2 regions of the Bacillus sp. PK6-16 genome follow, and region 1 is predicted to be linked to the other one. Evidence: predicted binding sites of a transcription regulator. Region 1 holds the regulator's gene; the other holds the start of a gene.

The links. The regulator LexA, encoded in region 1, represses DNA repair genes until DNA is damaged. The targets are predictions, from matches to a motif close to CGAACATATGTTCG.
Region 2: a site for LexA is predicted at 1,368-1,381, ahead of ruvA (Holliday junction DNA helicase RuvA). Genes of this name have one in related genera too.

The regions. Positions count from the first base shown of each region.
Region 1 covers NZ_CP096511.1:1,722,616-1,730,240, reverse strand. The annotation lists gene phnE (phosphonate ABC transporter, permease protein PhnE) at 1-271, opposite strand, end outside; gene phnC (phosphonate ABC transporter ATP-binding protein) at 268-1,041, opposite strand; gene M1D66_RS08975 (phosphate/phosphite/phosphonate ABC transporter substrate-binding protein) at 1,125-2,063, opposite strand; gene M1D66_RS08970 (bifunctional metallophosphatase/5'-nucleotidase) at 2,249-3,832, shown strand; gene M1D66_RS08965 (DUF896 domain-containing protein) at 3,872-4,111, opposite strand; gene M1D66_RS08960 (YneB family resolvase-like protein) at 4,157-4,813, opposite strand; gene lexA (transcriptional repressor LexA) at 4,955-5,575, shown strand; gene M1D66_RS08950 (DUF4097 family beta strand repeat-containing protein) at 5,666-6,469, opposite strand; gene M1D66_RS08945 (DUF1700 domain-containing protein) at 6,470-7,012, opposite strand; gene M1D66_RS08940 (PadR family transcriptional regulator) at 7,005-7,328, opposite strand; partial or broken gene M1D66_RS08935 (LexA family protein) at 7,491-7,610, shown strand.
Region 2 covers NZ_CP096511.1:1,035,373-1,042,997, forward strand. The annotation lists gene M1D66_RS05320 (BofC C-terminal domain-containing protein) at 1-305, shown strand, start outside; gene M1D66_RS05325 (iron-hydroxamate ABC transporter substrate-binding protein) at 319-1,263, opposite strand; gene ruvA (Holliday junction DNA helicase RuvA) at 1,452-2,069, shown strand; gene ruvB (Holliday junction branch migration DNA helicase RuvB) at 2,075-3,076, shown strand; gene M1D66_RS05340 (DUF2905 domain-containing protein) at 3,073-3,273, shown strand; gene queA (tRNA preQ1(34) S-adenosylmethionine ribosyltransferase-isomerase QueA) at 3,293-4,345, shown strand; gene tgt (tRNA guanosine(34) transglycosylase Tgt) at 4,358-5,497, shown strand; gene yajC (preprotein translocase subunit YajC) at 5,525-5,785, shown strand; gene M1D66_RS05360 (TIGR04086 family membrane protein) at 5,822-6,205, opposite strand; gene M1D66_RS05365 (DUF421 domain-containing protein) at 6,309-6,956, shown strand; gene spoVB (stage V sporulation protein B) at 7,037-7,625, opposite strand, start outside.

The DNA of each region.
Region 1 (7,625 bases):
AAATCGCTCCTAAAGTCGTCCCAATAATCGCCATACGTATTGTATCTAGCATTGCTGTTGTAATAACTTGAAAATAACTCCAATCTGGCGGCACCATTTCTTTTAACAAATCCATTATATTAGGAAAACCAACTACTAGCTTTGAAAATGATGCGTCGACCTGTATACTACTTCCCCACAACAGTAAAATGACTAGAATAAACGTTAACATATGTTTTAACTTACTCGGCGGCTTCGGTATCGACTTCGAATATATCGTCACATCATTCATTTAGCTGCCACCTCTAACAATTCACTTTTCTGTGCTACGTCACCATAAATTTCAGCAAACTTTTCATCCGTTGCTGCTTCTACTAAACCATCAAAAACAATTTCACCTGCATGTAATCCAATAATACGCGTCGCATATTGCCTAGCTAAAGCAATAGAATGTAAGTTTACAATTGTTGTAATTCCAAAATCTTCATTAATTTTCTTTAAATCATCTAATACTTGCTTTGTTGTTAGCGGATCTAACGACGCAACAGGTTCATCTGCCAATATGATTTTTGCTTCTTGCGCCAATGCTCTAGCTATCGATACACGTTGTTGTTGTCCTCCTGATAATTCATCAGCACGTGCATATGCTTTTTCTAAAATATTCACTCTTTTTAACGCTTGAAATGCGAGCTCCACATCCTCTTTCGGAAACAAACCTAACGTTGTACGCAATGTCGAATGATATCCAACACGGCCAGCTAATACATTCTTCAATACTGTTGATCGCTTTACAAGGTTAAAACTTTGAAAGATCATACCAATATCCCGGCGCATACGTCGTAAATCTTTTCCTTTTGCAGCAGTAATAGACTCACATTCAATCATGATTTCGCCTTCTGTAATCTCATGAAGGCGATTTACCGATTTTAGAAGTGTAGACTTTCCAGCTCCGGACAGCCCTACCATTACAACAAACTCACCTTTTTGAATTTTCAAGTTTATATTATTCAATCCTTTTGTACCATTTGGATACACTTTGGAGACATTTCGAAATTCTATCACACATCTTACCTACCTTCTATGTATTCAAAACGGCAAACTAACTGAAAACATTCCCTTTCAGCTAGCTGCCATTTCCATATGTATTATTGCGTTTTTACTTTCTTCCCATATTCACGAACGATGTCAAATTTACTATCATCAGATTTAACATATCCTTCATGTGAATATACTTCTTTAATGATTTTGTGACCTTCCTCATTTTTTCCAATTTCAATGAAAGCATCCTGTAATTTCTTGCTCCACTCTTCATCTAAATCAGAACGTACCGAAATCGTATCGTTTGGAATTTTCTCCGTAAATTTCACTATTTTCGTTTGCTCGAATATATTCGGATAATCTTTTTTTACAATATTACGAGCATCTTGGAATACAACAGCTGCATCTACGTCACCATTTAAAAGAGCAATAAGCGACTGATCGTGACCTTTTAATGTAACAGGTTTCACATCTTTTAACGGATCAATTCCCTCTTTTAATAGAACAGCTGCAGGCCATACATACCCTGCTGATGATGTTACATCTTGATAACCAATCTTTTTACCTTTTAAATCTTTTACACTATTTATATTAGAGTCTTTTTTAACAACAAACTCAGATTTATAATAATCTACTAAATCTTTTGTAGGAGCTCCTGTTTCATCCTCTACTCCAAAACGTTGTGCTTGTAAAATTACATTTGCAGCCTTCTTTTCATGTGCTAATACGTACGCTGTTGGCGGTAAAAATCCTACATCTACTTGTTTAGATGCCATCGCTTCTACAATTGTATTGTAGTTCGTTGAAATACTAACTTTTACTGGAATATTTAACTTATCACTTAATAGCTTCTCAAGCGGTTTTGCCTTCGCCTCTAACGTATCTGCATTTTGAGAAGGAACAAATTGAACATTTAAAGTCTTCGGTACATACCCTTTTTTCGTATCTTCATTTTTACTTGCACTTGATTCCTTCGTTCCACAGCCACTTAATAATCCCGCTGCTAGTACAACTGTTGTGCTCATTGCAAAAACTTTTTTCAACATATTAATGCCTCCATTTTTCATTGTTATAAAATAACCTTTCATAAACATGAAGAAATATATCACATATTTTTACAAATAATTGATTATTTACAGAATCTTTACACATTCTATACACTCACATTAAAATTCTCTTCACATATTTGATATGATGAATTGGAAGATAACAATAGAAAAGGTGAGTCATATTGGAACAAAATCAAACTGTAACTTTAAACATCTTATTAACAAGCGATATACATGGCACTGTTTATCCTATTCACTACCAAGATAACTCCCCAGCAGAACTTGGTTTAGCTAAAATTTCTACTCTTATAAAAAAAGAACGTTCCCAAAATACAAACGTTCTTTTAATTGATAATGGCGACTTTATTCAAGGAACACCATTTACTTATCATTATGTTACATACGAAAAAAACAAAAAAAACCCAATGTCCTTATTAGCGAATTACTTACAGTATGACGCTGCAATTATCGGCAATCATGAGTTTAATTACGGGATGGATATATTAAATAATGCTGTGACTACTGCGAACTTCCCGTACCTATCAGCAAACATTTTAGATAAAAACATAAAGAAGCCTTATTTCGGAAAACCTTATATAATCAAACAGATTGAATCCAATATAAAAATTGCTATTTTAGGGGTGACAACGCACTACATTACCAATTGGGAACAACCCCATCACATTAAAGACTTACAATTTGAAGATGCATTAGAAACAACGAAAAAGTGGGTTTCTTACATTCGCAAACATGAGAAACCAGATTTACTAGTCGTAGCGTATCACGGGGGAGTTGAACGAGATTTACAAACCGGGGTACCGACTGAAGTTTTAACAGGAGAAAACCAAGGATATGCAATGTGCCATGAAATTGAAGACATAGATATTTTATTAACAGGCCACCAACACCGGGAAATTGCTCACACAATGGCTAACGGTGTAACAATTTTACAGACCGGATGTAATGGAAACTTAGTTGGAAAAGTAAAAATAACATTCGAAAAAACAAAACATAAATGGGTTAAAAAAGAGAGTTCTTCTGAATTATTATCTGTACAAGGAGTTGAGGCTGATCAAGATGCACTTTCATTGGTAGCCGATTACGAAGAGAAAACACAAAAGTGGCTTGATCAACCTATTGGAATCATTCAGGGGGATATGCAAATTTCAGATGCTATGCAAACTCGTTTGCATGATCATCCTTTTATCGAATTCATAAATAAAATACAGATGGATATAGCTAATGTATCAATTTCTTGTACAAGTTTGTTCCATAATACATCTCCAGGTTTCCCAGAACATGTAACAATGCGTGACATCGTTTCTAATTATATTTATCCGAACACATTAAAAGTAATTAGACTAACTGGAGCGGACATAAAAAATGCTCTTGAACTCTCTGCTTCTTATTTCACATTAAAAACAGATGGATCCATCACCGTAAGTCCTACCTACATAGAACCAAAGCCACAACATTATAATTATGATATGTGGGAAGGGATTTCATACGTATTAAACATTTCAAAACCAATTGGTGAAAGAGTAGAATCTTTACAGCATAACAGTGCTCCTCTTAATATGAATGAAGAATATGACGTTGTAATGAATAATTATCGTGCAAGTGGCGGGGGAAATTTCTTTATGTTTCAAAACAAACCGGTAGTAAAAGATATCCCCACAGATATGTCTGAACTTATCGCTAATTATATATTGGAACATAAAACGATAGAAGCAACAGTTAATAACAACTGGAAAGTTATTAAATAACGATTTTTACATATAAAAAAGATGGGCTTCGCCCATCTTTTAATTTAATCTTGCATTATCTTGCTTTTTTAAAGCTTTTAATTTCGTCGGTGTAACATCTGTACCTTCTTCGTTAACAACTTTAATACCTTTAAGTTCGTTTAACATATTTTGACGAAATCCTTTTAAATATTGTTCACGTAGCGATTGACGCTCACGTTGCTCTTCTTCAGTTAAACCTTCAGCTTTTGCTTTTTTCGCTAAGAAGTTAATGCGTTCAACGAGTTCGTGATTAATCATCTCGAATCCCCCTTCTAATCAAAACTGATTATTATCATACAATAGTTACTCTTCTTTATCAAGCAATTGCTTCGTATACTCTACATATCTACGATGTACAGTCGCCTTTGAAACATTATGACCAAATCCACGTAATGTTGCTGCAATTTCTTCAAACGTGAGTTCACTTTTTCGCAAACGTACAATTTCCTCAATTGGCACTTCTTTTTTCTCTCTTCCTACACTTAAATGACGATTTTTTAAATTTTTTTCTGGACGATAACCTTTTTCTACTGCACGTTGCATACCTCGTTTAATTTTCAAATTATGAATCTTTCTTTGATATTCTTCAACAATACCAATAATATCTAATACCATTGAATCAGAATCCGACAATTGTAATTCACCATTATGTGTATGCGTATATACTTTTATGCCTTCTTTATGTAAACAATGCATTAACGCGATCTTCGCATTTCCTCTACCAAGACGCGTTTCATCTTGTATAAGTAACACATCAATTTGTTCGTCTCGAATTGTATCCAACACCTCTAATATACCGTCACGTTCAATTGTATATCCACTAGCCTGCTCTTCAATCACCTTAGTAACATTCATTTGATAGCGCTCAGCTAAATGCAATAATTCATCTTTTTGACGTAATAATGATGTTTCTTGCGCTTCTTTCGTTGTACTCACACGTGCATAAATAATTGCATTCATTTTGAACCCCTCTTTCTCCCTATTATTTCCCTATAGTGTAACATAAATCCGCCATTTGTTCGAACTTATGTTTGTAGAATGTTTTTTCACATGTTATACTTATTAATAAGAAAAATGAAAGAAAACGAGGTGTTAGAAAACATGGAAAAGTTAACGAAACGCCAGCAAGACATTCTCGACTTTATTAAGCTAAAAGTACAAGAAAAAGGATATCCACCTTCCGTACGTGAAATTGGTCAAGCAGTCGGCCTCGCTTCTAGTTCTACAGTGCACGGACATTTATCACGATTAGAAGAAAAAGGATACATTCGACGCGATCCAACAAAACCACGTGCCATTGAAATTTTAGGTGAAGATCGAATGGATACGGAAACACAATCTGTTATTCAAGTTCCAATTGTCGGAAAAGTCACTGCTGGTTTACCAATTACAGCGGTCGAAAGCGTAGAAGAACATTTCCCACTTCCAGCTAGTATTGTTGCTGGAGCAGACCAAGTGTTCATGTTACGTATTTCTGGAGATAGTATGATTGAAGCTGGTATTTTCGATGGAGATTTAGTTGTTGTTCGCCAACAGCAGTCTGCATATAATGGTGAAATTGTAGTCGCTTTAACAGAGGATAACGAAGCAACAGTTAAACGTTTCTATAAAGAAAAAGACCATTTCCGTCTACAACCAGAAAACTCTTCATTAGAACCTATCATTTTAAAACAAGTGTCAGTTATCGGGAAAGTAATTGGCGTATATCGTGATTTACATTAAAAATAACAAAAAGAAGATAATTACCTTATTTATATACGGTAATTATCTTCTTTTTGTATTTTGATAGATTTCCATGCATTCTATTTCTTATTAACGAGTTTCAATCGTCACATCTCCCGCAGCCGTTTTACCGCTAATCTTTTTACTACCATTTCCAATTGTTACATTTTTATTCTCTTCATTAAAAATCGTTACATCTCCCGCAGCACTTTGCCCAGTAATTACCGCATCTTGTGGTTTTTCCGATAAAGTAATATCTATATCTCCCGCAGTTGAACTTGCTTCTAGATTATATTTAGAATCATGATCTTGAATATTTATTTCCCCACTTGTTGTTTTTGCGGTCACTTTCCCTAATACCTTCTTAAAGTTCACCTCACCAGCTTTTGTCGATCCCTCCACATTCTTAGCCGTTACTTGTTTCAACTCTACTTCTCCAGCAAGTGTTCTAACACTTACGCTATCACTTTTCACATCACTCATTTCGATTTGTCCAGCAGATGAATTTACTTTTACATCTTGGTAAGAGCGTTCGGGCACAAGTAGAGTCAATTTAGACGTTTGAAACCTAAAATCGTAAAAAGAAAAATCAAATGAAGCACCTTTTTCTCTTTCCCCAATAATTTTTAATGTGTCACCATCTTCTGCGATACGAATCTCTTGTTTACGTACATCTCCCGATTGCTTTACATAAAAAGAAGAGTCAGGAGATTTTTGGACAATAATATCCCCGGCATCTAACTTAACTTCTATATTTTTTAATGTTTCGTTTTTAATTACATTTTCTTTATCGCCTTTTTCAGCAGTTTGTACTGCTTTTTCATATGTTTGGGAAATTCCTATTACTCCAATAACGATACAAGCGATAGCGATTAAAAATAGTTTTTTCATCATTTACTCTCCTTTTATCATTTTGAAGTTCCATATTACATATCGTACACACAATCTCTTAAACCACTTTGTACTATAAAAAGCGATAATACATAACAATAAACCTACTCCAACAAACGTTATACTAACGAAAAGATCCAACCATATAAAAGTACCCATAAATACTTTTCCAATAACGAAAAGTGGTGTTACTACACTAGCAATACCACCGATCCAAAAAGAAAATATAAAAGCAATAATTGCGACTAACGGGCCTAACACAATAATAAAATTAAACAAACTAAGTCCAATCGCTGCCATAACAGCTCTTGTCACATTTGAAGTCGATGGATTTTTTTTCATTTCATCGAAGCGATACATCGCAAGTAATTCTTTCGCGATTACTTTCGGAGAACCAAGGCCCTGTATTATTTCCGATTCAGTTTTCCCCTCTTCTAGTCCAAACTGAAAGTGCTCTTCATAATCCAATAAAATATCTTGCCTCTCTTCCTCTGGTAACTTTCTAAGATAACTTGATAATTCTTTAAGAAACCCTTCTTTACTCATCCCATTCCACCCCTTCAATAATTTCTTGTACCCCTTTCGCAAAATCACGCCATTCTGTTACTAACAAATGAAATTGCGTCTCCCCTTGCTCTGTTAATTGATAATATTTACGAGGTGGCCCTTCCGTAGATTCCTTTAAATACGTTTGAAAATACCCTTCTTTCGTCAAACGACGTAATAAAGGGTATACTGATCCTTCCGATATTAAAAATTTATTAGAAATTTGCTGAACAAGTTCATAACCGTAACTATCTTTACGTTTTACAAGTGCTAATACACAAAGTTCAAGCACACCTTTTTTAAATTGAACGTTCAAGTGCCATCCTCCTTTCCTATCTTAGTACTGTTCAATACACGGTACCTGTTTTATCCATAATATACCACTTAGTATTGTTTATTGCAAGGTACTAAACTATATTTATTCCCTAAATTTAGAAAATGAACTAACGAAATCCTGAATAAGACTGCGTTATAACTAAGCATCATTACGTTAATATCATTGAGTGATAATCTGATTCACAAGCCACAAACTTATAGCCTTGCAGATGAGGACATAAAAATCATCGCTCGCGTTGTACAGGCAGTAAAGAATTATTAAGTTATAGCACAAGTG
Region 2 (7,625 bases), 690 kb from region 1:
TCGTTGATCGTGATGATGTACAAATTGTATTGCAAAAGAAAGTTGATGATATTTCTCCGTTATTGAAAACGAGCGGGTATTTTGGTGTTTCAGAGGAAGGGATATTACAAATTTTCAAAGGTGTACCGAAAAGTGATAATGCGATCCATTCTTTCTTTCAAATTGATATGAAAAAGCTTGAGAGCTATGAGCGTGCGAAATTGAAACGTGGCATTCGTATTAAATCAAAAGAAGGTTTTGTGAAGACGATTGAAAAAATGAAGCAATACGCAGTTCAAAGTAAGAAAAAAAGCAGCTCATGGTGAGCTGCTTTTTTTCTTATTTGTTTTTAGCTAAAATTTCTTTTGCGATTTCATCAATTAGCATATCTTTTCCGATTGGATTGAATGCTTTCGTATTGAAGACTTCATTTGATACTTCATATACGTGATTATTTTTAACTGCTTTATTGTCTTTCCAAACGGCACTGTTTTTGTAGTCTTCGTAAACTTTATCAGCTTCGCCGCCGAAGTTTACAATAAACATTTGGTCAGGCTGGAATGCAACTAGACCTTCTAGTGATACTTGCGCCATCGTTTGTTTTAAATCCGTACCTTTTGTTGCTGGAAGTTTTAAGTCATTAAAGATGATGTCACCGTATCCGAAGCTACCGTATACACGGAAGTTTTGTGGTGTAACTGCAACGAACATAAAGTTCTCATCTTTTGTTTTCTCTTTAATTTTTTTAGATAAAGAGTCTGCTTTTTTATCGTAGTCTGCAATCCATTTGTCTGCTTTCTTCTCTTCGTCAAATAGCTTACCTACTTCTTTAAACTTACCACGCCAGTCTTCTAAGTTTGTTTCTAGAACAACTGTAGGTGCAACCTTTTCTAGTTGATCATAAATTTTTAATTGACGGTTGTTTAAAATAATTAAGTCTGGTTTTAAAGCAGTAACAGCTTCTAAATCAACTTTAGGTGCCCAGTACCAACCTACTGCTTTTACTCCATCTAACTTGTCTGTTAAGTGATTTTGGATTTTATCTTTATATGTATTTGCTGTACCAACAGGTTTGTGTCCAAGAAGTAATAGTTCTTCTGTTGATCCAGATAAGTCAACAATTCTCTTTGGATTTACTGGAATTGTAGCTTCACCTTTAGCATGTTTTACAACTTTTGTTTTCGGTTGTTCTTTTGCCTTCGATTCTTCTTTTTGAGAAGAACAGCCAACGATAGAAAGAACAACGAGCATAATAGTAAATAAAATAAATAGCTTACGTTTCATCCTGATGTAACCCCTTTAATTAGTATTGATAATCATTATCGACTTCTGTATATTAAGGTGCTTTAACCTTTCTGTCAATGGAAAATAACAGAAGTTTCAAGTGGAGAACATTTGTTGGGGCAGTCTCGCTTTTCTATCATTAAATATGTTAAAATGGAATACATGATTTAAGAGGGAGAGATCGTATTTTGTTTGAATATGTTACAGGTTACGTGGAGTATGTAGGGCCGGAATATGTCGTAATTGATCATAATGGAATTGGTTATCAAATTTTCACACCGAATCCGTATGTATTTCAAAGAAGTAAGCAAGAAATCCGTGTCTATACATATCATTATGTGAGAGAAGATATTATGGCACTTTACGGGTTTAAAACACGTGAAGAGCGTTTATTATTTACAAAGTTGTTAGGCGTGTCTGGCATTGGGCCAAAAGGAGCTCTTGCAATTTTAGCTTCTGGTCAAACAGGACAGGTCGTTCAAGCGATTGAGCATGAAGATGAGAAGTTTTTAGTGAAATTCCCAGGCGTCGGAAAGAAAACAGCACGCCAAATGATTTTAGATTTAAAAGGAAAACTAGCAGATGTCGTACCAGATGCATTTGTTGATTTATTCTCAGACACAGAACGTTTTGATGAGAAGAAAGGTTCATCAGCTGAGCTTGATGAGGCACTGGAAGCTCTGCGCGCACTTGGATATGCAGAACGCGAAGTTTCTCGTGTTGTACCAGAGTTATTAAAAGAATCATTAACGACGGATCAGTATATTAAAAAGGCACTTAGTCTTTTACTAAATGGTAAGAGGTGAGTATAATGGACGAACGTCTCCTTTCAGGGGAATCTGCATATGAAGATGCGGATTTAGAATATTCATTACGGCCACAGACGCTCCGTCAGTATATTGGCCAAGATAAAGCAAAACATAATTTAGAAGTATTTATTGAAGCGGCGAAAATGCGTGAAGAAACGTTAGATCACGTGCTTTTATATGGACCACCAGGTCTTGGTAAAACGACGCTTGCGAATATTATTGCCAATGAGATGGGCGTTAATGTTAGAACAACTTCAGGTCCCGCAATTGAAAGACCAGGAGATTTAGCTGCTGTATTAACAGCGCTTCAGCCAGGGGATGTATTATTTATTGATGAAATTCATCGTTTGCATAGATCAATTGAAGAAGTATTGTATCCTGCGATGGAAGACTTTTGCCTTGATATTGTAATTGGAAAAGGGCCTTCAGCACGTTCTGTACGCCTAGATTTACCGCCATTTACATTAGTTGGAGCAACAACACGTGCTGGAGCATTATCTGCACCGCTTCGTGACCGCTTCGGTGTACTTTCAAGGTTAGAGTACTACACAGTAGATCAGCTTTCTGCGATTGTTGAACGTACAGCGGAAGTATTTGAAGTTGAAATCGATTCGTTAGCTGCATTAGAAATTGCAAGACGTGCTCGTGGTACACCTCGTATTGCGAATCGTCTTTTAAGACGTGTACGTGATTTCGCGCAAGTTCGTGGTAACGGAACGGTTACGATGGAAATTACACAAATGGCATTAGAGCTACTGCAAGTAGATAAATTAGGTCTAGATCATATTGATCATAAATTACTGCTTGGTATTATTGAGAAATTCCGTGGCGGTCCAGTTGGATTAGAAACGGTTTCAGCAACAATTGGAGAAGAATCTCATACGATTGAAGATGTGTATGAGCCGTATTTATTACAAATTGGCTTTTTACAACGAACGCCAAGGGGCCGAATTGTAACGCCGCTTGCGTATGAACATTTCGGAATGGAGATACCAAAAGTATGACGGAGATGCCAAAGCTGCTTATTACAGCCGGGATCTTACTCATCGTTGTTGGATTAGCTTGGAAGTTCATTGGAAGGCTTCCAGGCGATATTTTTGTGAAAAAAGGAAACGTTACCTTTTATTTTCCTATCATTACATGTATTGTGTTAAGTATTGTATTATCTTTTATTATGTATATAATAAATCGATTTAAATAAGAAATAGGTGGATATAGCTATGGATATAAATCTGTTTGATTTTCATTTACCAGAAGAACTTATTGCACAAGTCCCGTTAGAAGATCGTGAAACATCAAGATTAATGGTGTTAGACCGTGAAACAGGTGATATTGAGCATAAACATTTTACGGATATTCTTTCTTACTTACATGAGGGGGATTGCTTAGTTTTAAATGAAACGAAAGTTATGCCTGCTCGTTTGCACGGTGTGAAAGAAGATACAGGCGCGCACATTGAAGTACTTCTTTTAAAACAAGAAGAAGGTGATAAGTGGGAAACGCTTGTAAAGCCAGCGAAACGTGTAAAAGAAGGAACTGTTATCTCTTTTGGTGAAGGGAAATTAAAAGCAACTTGCACAGGAACTGCAGATCAAGGTGGACGCCAGCTTGAATTTTCATATGATGGCATCTTCTATGAAATTTTAGATGAACTTGGGGAAATGCCGCTTCCTCCATATATTAAAGAGACGCTGGAAGATCGCGATCGCTATCAAACAGTATATGCGAAAGAAATCGGTTCAGCAGCAGCGCCGACTGCGGGACTTCACTTTACAGAAGAGTTACTTGAGAAGTTAAAGCAAAAAGGCGTTCAGTTAGCATTCATTACACTTCACGTAGGACTTGGAACATTTAGACCAGTTTCTGCAGACACGATTGAAGAACACCATATGCACGCAGAATATTATCATATGTCTGAAGAGACAGCGGCATTATTAAATCGTGTGAAAGAGAATGGTGGACGTATTATTACTGTAGGTACGACATCAACTCGTACGTTAGAAACAATTGCAACAGATCATGACGGTAAGCTCTGCGCCGCTTCTGGATGGACAGATATTTTCATGTATCCGGGATATGAATTTAAAGCAATTGATGGTTTAATTACAAACTTCCATTTACCGAAATCAACATTAATTATGCTTGTAAGTGCATTTGCAAATAGAGATAATGTACTTCATGCTTATAATGAAGCAGTAAAAGAAAAATATCGTTTCTTTAGCTTCGGTGATGCAATGTTCGTTGCATCTCACGCTAAAATGAGAAACAAATAAAAGGAGTAAGTTATGACAGCAATTCGTTATGAATTTATTAAGACATGTAAACAAACGGGTGCCCGTTTAGGTCGTGTGCATACGCCGCACGGTTCATTTGATACACCAACATTTATGCCAGTTGGTACACTTGCAACAGTTAAGACAATGTCACCAGAAGAATTAAAAGCAATGGATTCTGGCATTATTTTAAGTAATACGTATCATTTATGGCTACGTCCAGGTCATGAAATTATTCGTGAAGCAGGCGGCTTGCATAAATTTATGAACTGGGATCGTGCAATCTTAACAGATTCTGGTGGTTTCCAAGTATTCAGTTTAAGTGACTTCCGTCGTATTGAAGAGGAAGGCGTTCACTTCCGTAATCACTTAAATGGAGATAAATTATTCTTATCACCAGAAAAAGCGATGGAAATCCAAAATGCATTAGGTTCAGATATTATGATGGCATTTGATGAGTGTCCACCATTCCCAGCTACTTTTGAATATATGAAGAAATCTGTAGAGCGTACGAGCCGCTGGGCAGAACGTTGCTTAAAAGCGCATGAACGTCCGCAAGATCAAGGTTTATTCGGTATTGTACAGGGCGGGGAGTACGAAGAGCTTCGTCGTCAAAGTGCGAAAGATCTTGTTTCAATGGACTTCCCTGGTTACGCTGTAGGTGGTTTATCTGTTGGTGAACCGAAAGATATTATGAACCGTGTTCTTGAGTTTACAACACCACTTCTTCCAGATAATAAGCCTCGTTACTTAATGGGTGTAGGTTCTCCTGACTCGTTAATCGATGGCGCAATTCGTGGTATTGATATGTTTGACTGTGTACTTCCAACTCGTATCGCTCGAAATGGTACATGTATGACAAGTGAAGGTCGCCTTGTTGTAAAAAATGCGAAATTCGCAAGAGACTTCGGTCCGCTTGATCCAAACTGTGATTGCTACACATGTAAAAACTACTCACGTGCGTACATTCGTCACTTAATGAAATGTGATGAAACGTTCGGAATTCGTTTAACGTCTTATCACAACCTTCATTTTCTGTTAAACTTAATGGAGCAGGTGAGACAAGCTATTCGTGAAGACCGTCTTGGCGATTTCCGCGAAGAGTTCTTTGAACAGTATGGCTTTAATAAACCGAATGCTAAAAACTTCTAATACATAATTTAAAAGGAGGAACAAAAGATGAATGCAGGTATGATGAATATCGTTATGATCGTTGCGATGTTTGCGATTTTCTATTTCTTATTAATTCGCCCGCAACAAAAACGTCAAAAAGCAGTTGCTCAAATGCAAAGTGAGTTAGCAAAAGGTGATGCTATCGTAACAATCGGTGGTTTACACGGCACAATCGAATCAGTAGATGAGACAAAAATCGTTATTAAATCTGGTGGTTCACACTTAACTTTCGATCGCAATGCGATTCGTGAAGTTGTGAAAAACTAATGTGGAAGGCCCTGCATGAAATGTGCAGGGCCTTTTTTAGTTACTTTGCTTTGACATATTTACACCGAAAATACCACCGAGTGTACTCGCCCCCATTAATGCTAATTGATATAGTAATTGTGAGTTCGATAAGGTTTGAGAAAAGCCTAAATAGTTAACTAGAAAGACGAGTACAGTGAACGTGAGCCCTGTTGTGAAACCTACTAGCCAACCTTTTCCTTGAGCCTTTTTGCCGGCAGTAAATCCAGACATAAGCATAGATAAAAGAGCGAGTATAAAAATAGTAACGGTTAATGTCCCTTCATTTATATTCGTAAACTTTAATAAAAGAGCCATAATCATACTAGTAATAGATGCGAGAATTAGTAGCGTAACAATACCGAAGCCAATTGCAGTTGATAATTTTTTCGTTCCATCCATTTATGCATTCCTCCTTTTTAATACAAGCATATTTTCCTTTTGCCCAAGTTAGACTAGTTTCTTTTTTATAGGGGAGTCTATACGTAAAAAAGGAGATGTAGAAATGGAATGGATATCGGTAATTGGACGGACAATGCTTTTGTATATCATCATCTTAATTATTTTTCGTCTTATGGGTAAACGTGAGATAGGAGAGCTAAGTGTATTAGATTTAGTCGTATTTATTATGCTTGGAGAAATGGCTGTAGTAGCAATTGAAAATACCGATAAATCACTTTGGCATCAATTAGTTCCGATGACTTTTCTTATGTGCATACAAATCATTTTGTCAGTCATTTCATTAAAGTTTCAACGATTTCGGCATTTAATAGAAGGTGAACCAGCAATTATTATTAATGCGGGAAAGATTGATGAAAAAAAGATGAGAAACCAACGATATAATATTGATGATTTAATGATGCAATTAAGGGAACAAGGAGTTGGAGATATTCGGGATGTAGAATATGCTATTTTGGAACCGTCTGGGAAGTTATCTGTCTTTCAAAAACAAAAAAATAAACAAGATACATTGCAGTTTACGCTTCCTCTTATTATTGATGGAGAAATTCAATCTAGTCATTTACAAATGATTGAGCATACAGATGAATGGCTTATTGAGAAATTAAAAAACTTAGGTTATAACGATATAACACAAATTTTATACTGTAGTTTTCAAAATGGACAATTTTTTGTTGATGTAAAAGAAAATTAGAGACTTATCCTTTGGAAGAGTAAGAATGATTAGTGTAACTAATAATCAGTGGAGATTACCCCACTGATTAAAGTTTCACCTTATTTCAAAAATGAAAGCTTACGAATGATAGGGAGACGACTTAACTCTTCTTTTCGAATGAGTTTGAAAGTGAAGAGAAGTACGATATAAACAATTGTTGTTAAAGTGATTTCCCATAATGTTTGTATGCCAAGGGAATGAGAGAAAATAATATATTTATGAAGATAAAAACCGAAGGCGCCTGCGATACCGATGGCAAGTCCGCCGAAAATATAGTCTTTTGCGTAAATGGTAAATGTAATCTTTTTTAAAACAGTAGCGTAGTGAAGAAATGTTACTGTTACAATATTTGCAGCAATAGCAAGTGCAACCCCCATCATTTGAAACTCTGGCCTTGATGCTAGTACAAAAATAACGATTAATTTCACGATGGCACCAATAAATGTATTCATCATTGCGGCTCTTGCTAAGTTTAAAGCTTGCAAAACAGAGGTAAGTGGACTTTGGAAATAATGAAATAAAAAGCAAGGCGCAAGAAGTTGAATGAATGCTGTTGCGCTGTCTGATCCATACATAAGAGTTAAAACAGGAGAAGCGAATACGTATAATATAACGACAGACCATCCGCCGGTAATTAATGAAATTCGA